3 regions of the Limosilactobacillus ingluviei str. Autruche 4 genome follow, and region 1 is predicted to be linked to each of the others. Evidence: predicted binding sites of a transcription regulator. Region 1 holds the regulator's gene; each other region holds the start of a gene.
What was found. Region 1 encodes CtsR, which represses protease genes until heat stress. Its sites were predicted from a motif close to TTGGTCAAAAAAGGTCAAANA; they were not measured.
Positions count from the first base shown of each region.

Region 2: BN54_RS09625 (ATP-dependent Clp protease ATP-binding subunit) is a predicted target of CtsR. The motif match lies at 1,607-1,627, and genes of this name have one in related genera.
Region 3: ftsH (ATP-dependent zinc metalloprotease FtsH) is a predicted target of CtsR. The motif match lies at 1,883-1,903, and genes of this name have one in related genera.

Region 1 is NZ_HE997173.1:1,132,839-1,136,118, forward strand. Features, by position in the region: gene BN54_RS05535 (ATP-dependent Clp protease ATP-binding subunit) at 1-1,689, opposite strand, end outside; gene BN54_RS05540 (CtsR family transcriptional regulator) at 1,727-2,191, opposite strand; gene adhP (alcohol dehydrogenase AdhP) at 2,348-3,280, opposite strand, start outside.
Region 2 is NZ_HE997178.1:45,523-48,802, forward strand. Features, by position in the region: gene BN54_RS09625 (ATP-dependent Clp protease ATP-binding subunit) at 1-1,577, opposite strand, end outside; gene ykzS (protein YkzS) at 1,785-1,970, shown strand; gene BN54_RS09635 (phosphocarrier protein HPr) at 2,144-2,410, shown strand; gene ptsP (phosphoenolpyruvate--protein phosphotransferase) at 2,412-3,280, shown strand, end outside.
Region 3 is NZ_HE997174.1:337,172-340,451, reverse strand. Features, by position in the region: gene ftsH (ATP-dependent zinc metalloprotease FtsH) at 1-1,797, opposite strand, end outside; gene hpt (hypoxanthine phosphoribosyltransferase) at 1,974-2,519, opposite strand; gene tilS (tRNA lysidine(34) synthetase TilS) at 2,512-3,280, opposite strand, start outside.

The DNA.
Region 1 (3,280 bases):
TAAGGCCTTGGCTAATTCCGTCTTGCCGACCCCAGTTGGTCCAAGGAACATAAAGGATCCTAACGGTCGCTTAGGATCCTGCAAACCGCTGCGGGCCCGCCGAATTGCCCGGGCAATCGCACTGACGGCTTCGTCTTGGCCAATCACGCGTTGGTGAAGGGCCTTTTCTAAGTGTACCAAGCGATCTTGTTCGTGCTTTTGCAATTGCGTAACCGGAATCCCGGTCCAATCCGCCACGACCTTGGCAATATCTTCTGGCATCACCCGTAAGGTGGTTTGCGCAGCTTGGGCTTGGCGACGAGCCGTTTGCTGTTCAACCTGGGCTTTTAACGCCAACTCTTGGTGGCGCAATTGCGCAGCTTGATCAAAGTCTTGCGTCAAAATGGCCGCTTCTTTTTGTTCTCGCAACTGCGTTAATTTTTGCATCGCGGCAACCGTCTGGGTATCCGCTTGGTCAGCATTGATCCGCACCATCGCTGCTGCTTCATCCATTAGATCAATCGCCTTATCCGGCAAAAAGCGATCAGTGATGTAGCGTTTGGCTAGCTTAACCGCAGCGGTGAGCGCCGCATCACTAATCGTTAACTGGTGGTGCTTTTCATAGCCCGGCCGGATCCCCTTTAAAATCTGGACAGTGGCTTTTTCACTGGGTTCTTCAACTTGAATCTTGGCAAAGCGCCGCTCGAGGGCTGCATCTTTTTCAATGTACTTCTGGTACTCATCCAACGTCGTGGCCCCAATCAGTTGCAGTTCCCCCCGGGCCAACGCCGGCTTTAAAATATTGGAAGCATCTACGGACCCTTCAGCCCCACCGGCACCGACCACCGTATGCAGTTCGTCAATAAACAAAATGACGTCGCCACTGCGGTAAATCTCATCCAAAATTTTTTTCAGTCGGTCTTCAAATTCCCCCCGGTACTTGGTACCGGCCACCAGCGACCCCATGTCCAGCGCCATCACCCGCTTTTGGGCCAAGCTGGCTGGCACGCCTTGAGTGACAATCCGCTGGGCTAAGCCTTCGACAATCGCCGTCTTGCCGACCCCCGGTTCCCCCACCAGGACCGGATTATTTTTCGTTTTCCGGCTCAACAGTTGTACCATGCGTTTAATTTCTTTTTCCCGGCCCACGACCTGCTCACCAGCGCCTTGCTTTGCTTGGGCCGTTAAATCCCGTGCCAAACGATCTAACGTCGGCGTTGCCGTATTACGTTTGGCACTTTGGCGGTTCAGGGCCTGTCCGGCGGCCTTGCCCAATTTCCGCACCAACGTCCGCCGGGCTTGTTGCAAGTTTACATCCAAGTTGAATAAAATCCGGGAAGACAAAATCGTCTCATCACTTAACAGCGCCAGCAGCAAGTGTTCTGTCCCCACCCGTTCAGCATTCAGCTGCCGGGCCGTTTGGGCTGCCAACGACAAGATGGTGCGCAGTTTCGGTGAGGCTGGCAAATACTCATGACTGTCAGCTACTGCCAAGGTGCCGTAACCGGTAAAGCGTTCAATTTCGGCCCGCAAATCGTCACTGGTGACGTGGAATTGATCCAGCAATTCCGCCGCCACCCCACTGTGTTCCAAGCTCAACGCTAGCAACAGGTGCTCTGTGCCGACAGCTTGGTGTTTAAAATACAGGGCCTGTTCGTGCGCAATTTCTAAAACCGCCTTGGCATTTGGCGTATATCGGTAATCGTCCATGTAAATCCCCTTCAATTATCTTCTCTATTCGCTGCCGTTATTCATACCGCAACCGGGTCAGCAAGGCAACCAAGAGCCTTGCCCGCAAGCGCTCTTCAGCTTGCTTGTTTGCTTGGTTCAGGGTTTGTTTGGCCACCCCGACCAACATTAAATCACCCTCCCGGCGTGAAATCAATTTTTCTTCATATAAAGTCTTAATGATTTTAGCGGCGTCTTTTTCACTGATGGCTTCACCAATATTGGCAATCAACATCTGTAAGACATCATCATCATCCAGTAGGTTGACCCGTTCAATCCGGATGTAGCCACCACCACCCCGCTTGCTTTGCACCAAGTAACCATTTTGCAGGTTAAAGCGCGTCTTGATGACATAATTAATTTGTGATGGCACCACATCAAAATGATCGGCAATTTCCGCCCGCCGAATTTCAATCCGGGGATCATCCCCTAAAATTGATTTCAGGTAAGCTTCAATTACGTCTGAAATGCTACGTTCTTCCACCGGTCTGCGCCCCTTTCTTGACTAATTTTGACCTTAATCATACCACACTTTTCCGGATTTGCCTTCGATTTACCCTTCAACACAACACGAAAAAAGGGCTGGGTACCAGCTCCCAGCCCTCAATTTCATGGTATTGCTTCATTCAACTAACGCTGCTTAGGCTTCGTGAACAAAGTCAACTACGTTCCGCCCAACGACCTTGTTGTCCTTTAATTCTTGGATCATGTCGTTGATTTCAGCTAACTTGCGCGTCTTAACAATTGGCTTAACCTTGCCTTCAGCCCCGAATTGGAAACATTCAGCCAAGTCTTGGCGCGTCCCAACCAAGGAACCAGCCACAATGATCCCATCCAGCACCGTCTTAGCGATGTTGAGCTTCATATCCCCTTGTGGCAAGGCAACCGCAACCAACTTCCCATCTGGGCGCAAGGAATCAACTGCTTGGTCAAAGGCCGAAGCTGCAACGGCCGTTACCACGGCAGCGTGAACGCCGCCCACTTTTTCTTGGATGGCTTGAGCAACGCTGTCAACTTCGTGGCGGTTAATCACTACTTCCGCCCCGTTTTCCTTCGCCGCTTCCAGCTTAGGATCGTTCCCGTCAACAACAACGACGTGGGCCCCAAAGACATTGTGCGCAAATTGGACGGCCAGGTTCCCCAGACCACCGGCCCCGACGATGGAGACCCATTGACCAGGCTTGATGTCGGCAACCTTCAGGGCCTTGTAGACCGTTACCCCTGCACAAGTCAGGGAGGTCGCTTCAACTAGGTCTAAGCCTTCCGGTACCTTCACCGCGTAGTCGGCAGCGACGATACATTGTTGAGCCATCGCCCCGTCAACCGTGTAACCGGCATTTTGCACTTCGCGACAGAAGGTTTCGCGTCCCGTCAGGCAGTATTCACAGTGACCGCAGCCCTTGAAGAACCAAGCAATCGATACCCGATCACCGACCTTCAAGCTGGTTACGCCAGGGGCAACCTTGGCAACGCGCCCAACCCCTTCGTGACCGATAATCCGGCCTGGCTTTTCACCAAAGTCACCAGCCGCCACGTGTAAGTCAGTGTGGCATAACCCACAATATTCCATATC
Region 2 (3,280 bases), on a different contig from region 1:
TCGGTCAGCTGCCCAGCTTCTTCGTAACCGACGTAGCCTGGGGCAGCCCCGATCAACTTGGAAGTCGACGTCTTGTCCATGTATTCGGACATATCAAACCGAATCATTGCGTCCTTGGAGCCAAAGAGCTGCTTAGCCAATTGCTTGGCCGTTTCCGTCTTGCCGACCCCCGTTGGGCCAACGAACAGGAAGCTGCCAATTGGCCGTCCCGACTTGTTGAGCCCAATCCGGTTCCGCCGGATGGCCCGAGCGATCTTGTCAACGGCTTCGTTTTGGCCAATGACGTGCTTTTCCAATTCTTGATCTAAGTCCCGAAGTTGGTTTTGTTCTTGCTTTTGCAAGTCACCGACCGGAATGTTGGTCTTTTCTTCGACAATGTGTTCCATGTCGGCCACGTCCACGACGGCTTCGTCAGTCACCTTATTTTCTTCGGCTTCCTTCTTGGCCTTGGTTAATTTTTCCACTTGGTCCCGGTAGAAGGCGGCCTTTTCGTAGTCTTGACTCTCAACGGCTTGTTGCTTGTGGGCTTCAGCCGTGTGAATTTGATTTTCAATAGCATTTGGATCGACATTCTTGAGGGTCAAATTCTTCCGCGAACCCGCTTCGTCCAGCAGGTCAATCGCCTTGTCCGGCAAGTAGCGGTCTTGGATGTAGCGGTCGGACAGTTTAACGGCTGCCACTAAGGCATCGTCAGTGTACTTGACGTGGTGGTAATCTTGGTAGCGGCTCTTGATCCCTTCCAGAATCTTAATCGTTTCTTCCACGCTTGGTTCCGCAACTTCCACCGGTTGGAACCGCCGGGCCAGGGCGCCGTCCTTTTCGATCTTGCGGTATTCGTTTAAGGTCGTGGCCCCGATCAGTTGGAATTCACCCCGGGCTAAGGCGGGCTTTAAGACGTTGCCAGCGTCCATGCCACCTTCAGCATTGCCGGCCCCCATGATTTCATGGATTTCGTCGATGAAGAGGATGATGTTATGGTTCTTGGAGACTTCATCGATCAATTGTTGCATCCGCTTTTCGAATTGGCCCCGAATCCCGGTGCCTTGGACCAAGGAGACTACGTCCAAACGAATGATTTCCTTATTAGCCAGCTTTTCTGGCACTTCACCAGATACGATCGCCGTGGCGAGCCCTTCGACGACGGAAGTCTTCCCGACCCCGGCTTCCCCGATTAAGACCGGGTTGTTCTTGGTCCGCCGGTTTAAAATTTCGATGACCCGGTGGATTTCTTTATCTCGTCCAATGACCGGGTCGATCTTGCCTTGGCGGGCCAGGTCAGTCATATTGATCCCGAATTGCCCTAAGACCCCTTTCCCCCGGCGGTTATTGCCGCCTTGGCGTTGGCTTTGGCTGTTGTTGGCTGCTTGATTTTGCATGTTGCTCATTGCGTTCATAAAATCATCCAGGTTTGCAAACCCAAAGGCATTATTCATATCACTACCCCCATTTAACATTTGCATTTGTTGGTTTTGTAATTTTTCATAACAGCTTTGGCAGAGGTCGATCTGCATCTTTTGGCCGTTCATCATCTGAAGATGAATTGTTGCTTGGTTTTGCTGACAGATTTGACATTTCACTGTATGGTTCCCCCTTGCCGGCGGTCAATTTTTTGACCTTTCTTGACTATTGGCTCTAATTATACTGACTTTCGGTTTGAAAGCAAGTAATTAGTGTTCCAGTTTTCGTGAACGGTTACCTAAATTTTAGCACTCATCAGGACTGAATGCTAAAGGGGGGATTCAGGAATGTGCTAAAATCTTAAGTAACGGGGAAGGGGGGATGACATGGACTACATGGCAGAATTAGAAGCCTTGCGGACGGGAAAGCGGGATGAATTGGTAATTACACCTGCCGAATTTATGGCCTTTCAAGTGGCTTACCGCGAGTACCAGTATAAGACCCAAATTGTGGGCGAAGCGCATCGCGGTGGGGAAGTTCATTATCACCGGCAAGTAAATGAAGAAAATTAAGTTCTCTTGTTAGCAGACTTAATTTGGCTTGGGCCGGCCGGCTTTCTGGAATTCGGTCGGGAAGTTTCTTGTATTTACCGCTTACAATTGCTACAATTGGTTTTAAAGGTGCGTGTTGGTTGAGCTTGCCAATACGAACAACAATCTTTATTGTGCTAAGGAGACTGATTACAATGGAAAAACGCGATTTTAACATTACTGCTGAAACTGGGATTCACGCCCGCCCAGCTACGATCTTGGTTCAAACTGCTTCAAAGTTTGCCTCCGACATTACGTTGACTTACAACGGCAAGAGCGTAAACCTGAAGTCCATCATGGGGGTTATGTCCCTTGGGGTTGGCCAAAACGCTGACGTTACCATCTCAGCTGATGGGGACGACGAAGCAGAAGCAATCGCAGCAATTGCTGAAACGATGGCCAAGGAAGGCTTGGCTGGCTAAGATGTCAAAATTACTCAGCGGGATTGCCGCCAGTGGTGGAATTGTGATTGCACCGGTGCACCTGTTGGGGGATGCCAAAGGGCCAGTTGAACAGCAAATAACAACCGATGTGAATCATGAGGTCGAACGGCTTCATGATTCTTTTCGTATTACCGCAGATGAACTGACCCAAATCTCCCGGCAAGCCAGCGCCAATTACGGCAATGAGGTCCAAGAGACCTTACAAGCTCAACTGGCGTTAATTAACGATTGGCAATTTCAAGCGACCCTCAGCCGGCGGGTGGTAAGTGAAAAAATTACCGCGGCCAGTGCGGTACAAGCCTACCTGGACGAACAAGCTGGGCTGACCCCCAGTCGGGCCCAGCAAGCCCGGTTGACCAGCTTACAAGATGTGGGCCATCGCTTGCTTGGCCACCTCTTAGACCGGACAACGATGCCCCGGTTGGATCACCGGGCCGTGATCGTCGCCCATCAGGTCAGTCCCAGTTTGGTGGCCAGTTTTGATCCCCGGTTAGTGGCGGGGGTGGTAACTGATCAAGGGGGCGCAACGGCCCATTCGGCCCTGTTAGTGGCCGAATTGGGGTTGCCAGCGGTAGTAGGAACGCATTCAGCAACTACCCAAGCCGCTGAAGATATGGTGGCGATTGTGGATGGTGAGCATGGCAAGCTGATTTTGCAACCCACGCCCCAAGAGATTGACCACTACCAGCGCTTGGCTGCGCAGTATCAACGTAAGCAACAAGAATTAGGCGCCTTGGCGACTGCGACGACTGTGACTGTGGATGGTAGTCGGTACCAAATTGCGGCCAATGTAACGTTGCCGGCGGAATTAAAACAATTGGCGCAAGCCGGGGCCGAAGGGATCGGTTT
Region 3 (3,280 bases), on a different contig from region 1:
GTGAAGCGCTTCTTCATGCCCTTCATTCAAAATCCGCCGAACTTCTTCGTCGATTAAGGCCGCCGTCTTTTCTGAGTACGGAGCTTGGCCAAATTCTTGCCCGGTAAAGACCGCCCCGGAAGATTGTAATTCCACCGGTCCGATCTTATCGGACATCCCGTATTGGGTAACCATTGCCCGGGCAATTTGGGTTGCCTGTTCAAAGTCATTCGATGCCCCGGAGGATTGAGACTTGAAGATCAATTCTTCGGCCGCCCGGCCCCCCATTAAGCCCGCGATTTGTTCCATCGCGTTCTTCTTGGACATCAGCATTTGGTCTTCCTTTGGCAACATGATTGCGTAACCGCCGGCGCGACCCCGGGGCACAATCGTCACCTTGTGGACGACGCGAGCATCATTTAAGACTAAACCAACGATCGTGTGGCCTGCTTCGTGGAAGGCGACCGTCCGCCGTTCTTGCTTGGAGATCACCCGATCGCGCTTAGCCGGCCCAGCAATGACCCGGTCCTCGGCCTCATCAACGTCAGCGGCGTCAATTTCCGACTTGTTGCGCCGGGCAGCTAAGAGGGCCGCTTCGTTCAACAGGTTGGCCAAATCGGCCCCGACAAAACCAGGCGTTTGCTTGGCAATTTCCTTTAAGTCGACATCACTGGCCAACGGCTTGTTCTTGGCGTGAACGCGCAAGATGGCTTCGCGCCCCCGGACGTCCGGCCGGCCGACCAGAATCTTCCGGTCAAACCGCCCCGGCCGCAACAGCGCGGGGTCCAAGACATCAGCCCGGTTGGTAGCGGCCATAACAATGACCCCTTCGTCACCTTGGAACCCGTCCATTTCAACCAGGAGTTGGTTTAAGGTTTGTTCCCGTTCATCATGGCCACCGCCCATACCGTTGCCCCGACGGCGACCTACCGCATCGATTTCATCGATGAAAATGATCGCCGGCGCCGCTTTCTTGGCTTGCTCAAAGAGGTCCCGGACCCGGCTGGCACCAACCCCAACGAACATTTCCACGAAGTCCGACCCGGAAATAGAGAAGAACGGTACGCCGGCTTCCCCAGCGACCGCCCGGGCCAAGAGGGTCTTCCCCGTCCCTGGCGGGCCTTCCAAGAGGACCCCGGATGGAATCTTGGCACCTAACTTCATAAACTTCTTTGGGTTCTTCAAGAATTCAACGACTTCGACCAATTCTTGCTTTTCTTCTTCTTCCCCGGCCACGTCAGAGAAGCGGACCTTATTGTCCTTAGCGTCAGCCGGCTTGGCCTTGGATTTCCCAAAGCTCATCACTCCCCGGCCACCGCCGCCTTGGCCCGCTTGACCCATCATCATGTAGAAGAAGAAAATCATGATCACTAACGGTAAGACCGTAATCAAGAGGTTCGACCATAAACTATTGGACTCCTCTGGTTTTGTAGTGATCTTGACGTGTTCACGTTCTGCGTACTTCTGCAATTGATTGATCGTCACATCGCTTTGCAAGACCGAACTTTGGAAGTTCTTGGTAGTGCTGGAACTTTGCCCGGCAAAAGCCAAGCCACCCTTGTTGCTGTTTTCAGCCGTTTGGGCGTGCTTGTAAGTCCCAGTAATCTTATAAACCCCACCGTTTGGTTGCACAGTAAAGTTCTTGATCTTATCGTCCTTTAATTCAGCAATAAATTCGCTTTGGGAAACTTCTTTTGTCTGCCCCGTATGGGTGTTGCCGCCAAAGAAGTAGTAGACAATCCCCATGATGCACAAAAAGATCACTGAATAGAACAGGACGTTATGAGTGAACCCGTTGTTCTTTCGATTGTTGTTCATAACAACCTCCTATTCATGTCGCCTGTATCGGCCACAGTTTGAAAATCCAACGGCTTGCGCCATTCATAATGGCATAAATATACCACACTTGACTAACGTTGACCATTAATTAGTCAAGCTTTCTGACAAAAAGTAACCCTCCGCCCACTCAGCAGGACGCAGGGCTGCTTGAACCATTATTTCGTGTAGACGGCCGGCTTTAACACCCCAACGTATGGCAAGTTGCGGTAGTAACCCTCATAATCCAAACCGTAACCTACCAAGAATTCATTTGGTACGATAAAGCCAGCATAATCCGCTTCCACCGTCACACTGGCATCCCGACCAGCTGGCTTGTCCAGCATCGTCGCCACCTTGATTGACTTGGCGCCCCGCTCTTTCAACAGGTCTACCAAGTATTGCAAGGTCCGCCCTGAGTCAATAATATCTTCACAAATCAAGATGTCCTTGCCTGCCACATCGGACTTCAAATCGCGAACCAATTCAACTCGCCCCGAAGATTCAGCTGCCCCAAAGTAACTAGAGACATCAATAAAGTCCAAAGTGGTGTACAGGTCTGTCTTTTCCAACAGATCCACCGTAAACAAAATTGCTCCCGTCAAAACGGAAATGACCATTGGCCGCTTGCCTTGGTAATCAGCCTCAATTTCTTTGGCCATTTCCCCAATCCGGGTTTGAATTTCCGCCTCACTATACAATACGCGCTCAATATCGTTATTCATGTTCCTCTACCCTTCCCTGAATCAATTGCACTGCTTGGCCCGCTGAGGTGGCTGGGGGCCAATCCCACCAGGCGGTCTTGACCCCCACCAACCACAGCACGCGTCCCAACTGATCCACCAACACCCGGGCCTGGCGGCGGTCAGCCGGCGCGATTTTTTGATTAATCCAAATCCGACGCACGGTTTGGTGACCACCCCCCTTTAACCGGAGGCGATCCGTTGGCCGCGCCGGGCGCCAGACCAACGGCAGCGCCGCATTTGGTAACCACATCGTCGCCACGATTTGACCCTGCAGCGGCGGTGGGGTCCCAGCTGGAAGCACCATCGCGCGCCAGGTCGGCGTTACGACTTGCCATTGGGCAAATTTTACCATACTTTCTGGGCCAAGCAGGCCCTCCGGCGCCAAATTCTTTTGATTTTCTAGGCGCAGTTCTTGATAATTCCGGACCAAACACCACTGGCCGGGCAAAGTAAACACTTGGTTGGGCCGCGCTGCTGGAGCCAAGCGTTTTTGCAATTGCTGCAAACTGGTTTGCTTTAGTGCCATAACCCCCTGCTGATTGAGCCACCGGCGCAATAATTGCCGTTGATTGGGGGCCGAACAAGCCCACCAAGCGGTCAAATCCAAGTGGTTGTCCTTGGCCATCATCAGCAGCTGTTGATCCAAATGCGCCTGTTCGTCAGCCAAGAGATCCGTCAGTTGCCCCGCAAAATCCGCCAGTTGGCGCACCAATTGGGGGTTTTCTTGTTGGAGCAGGGGT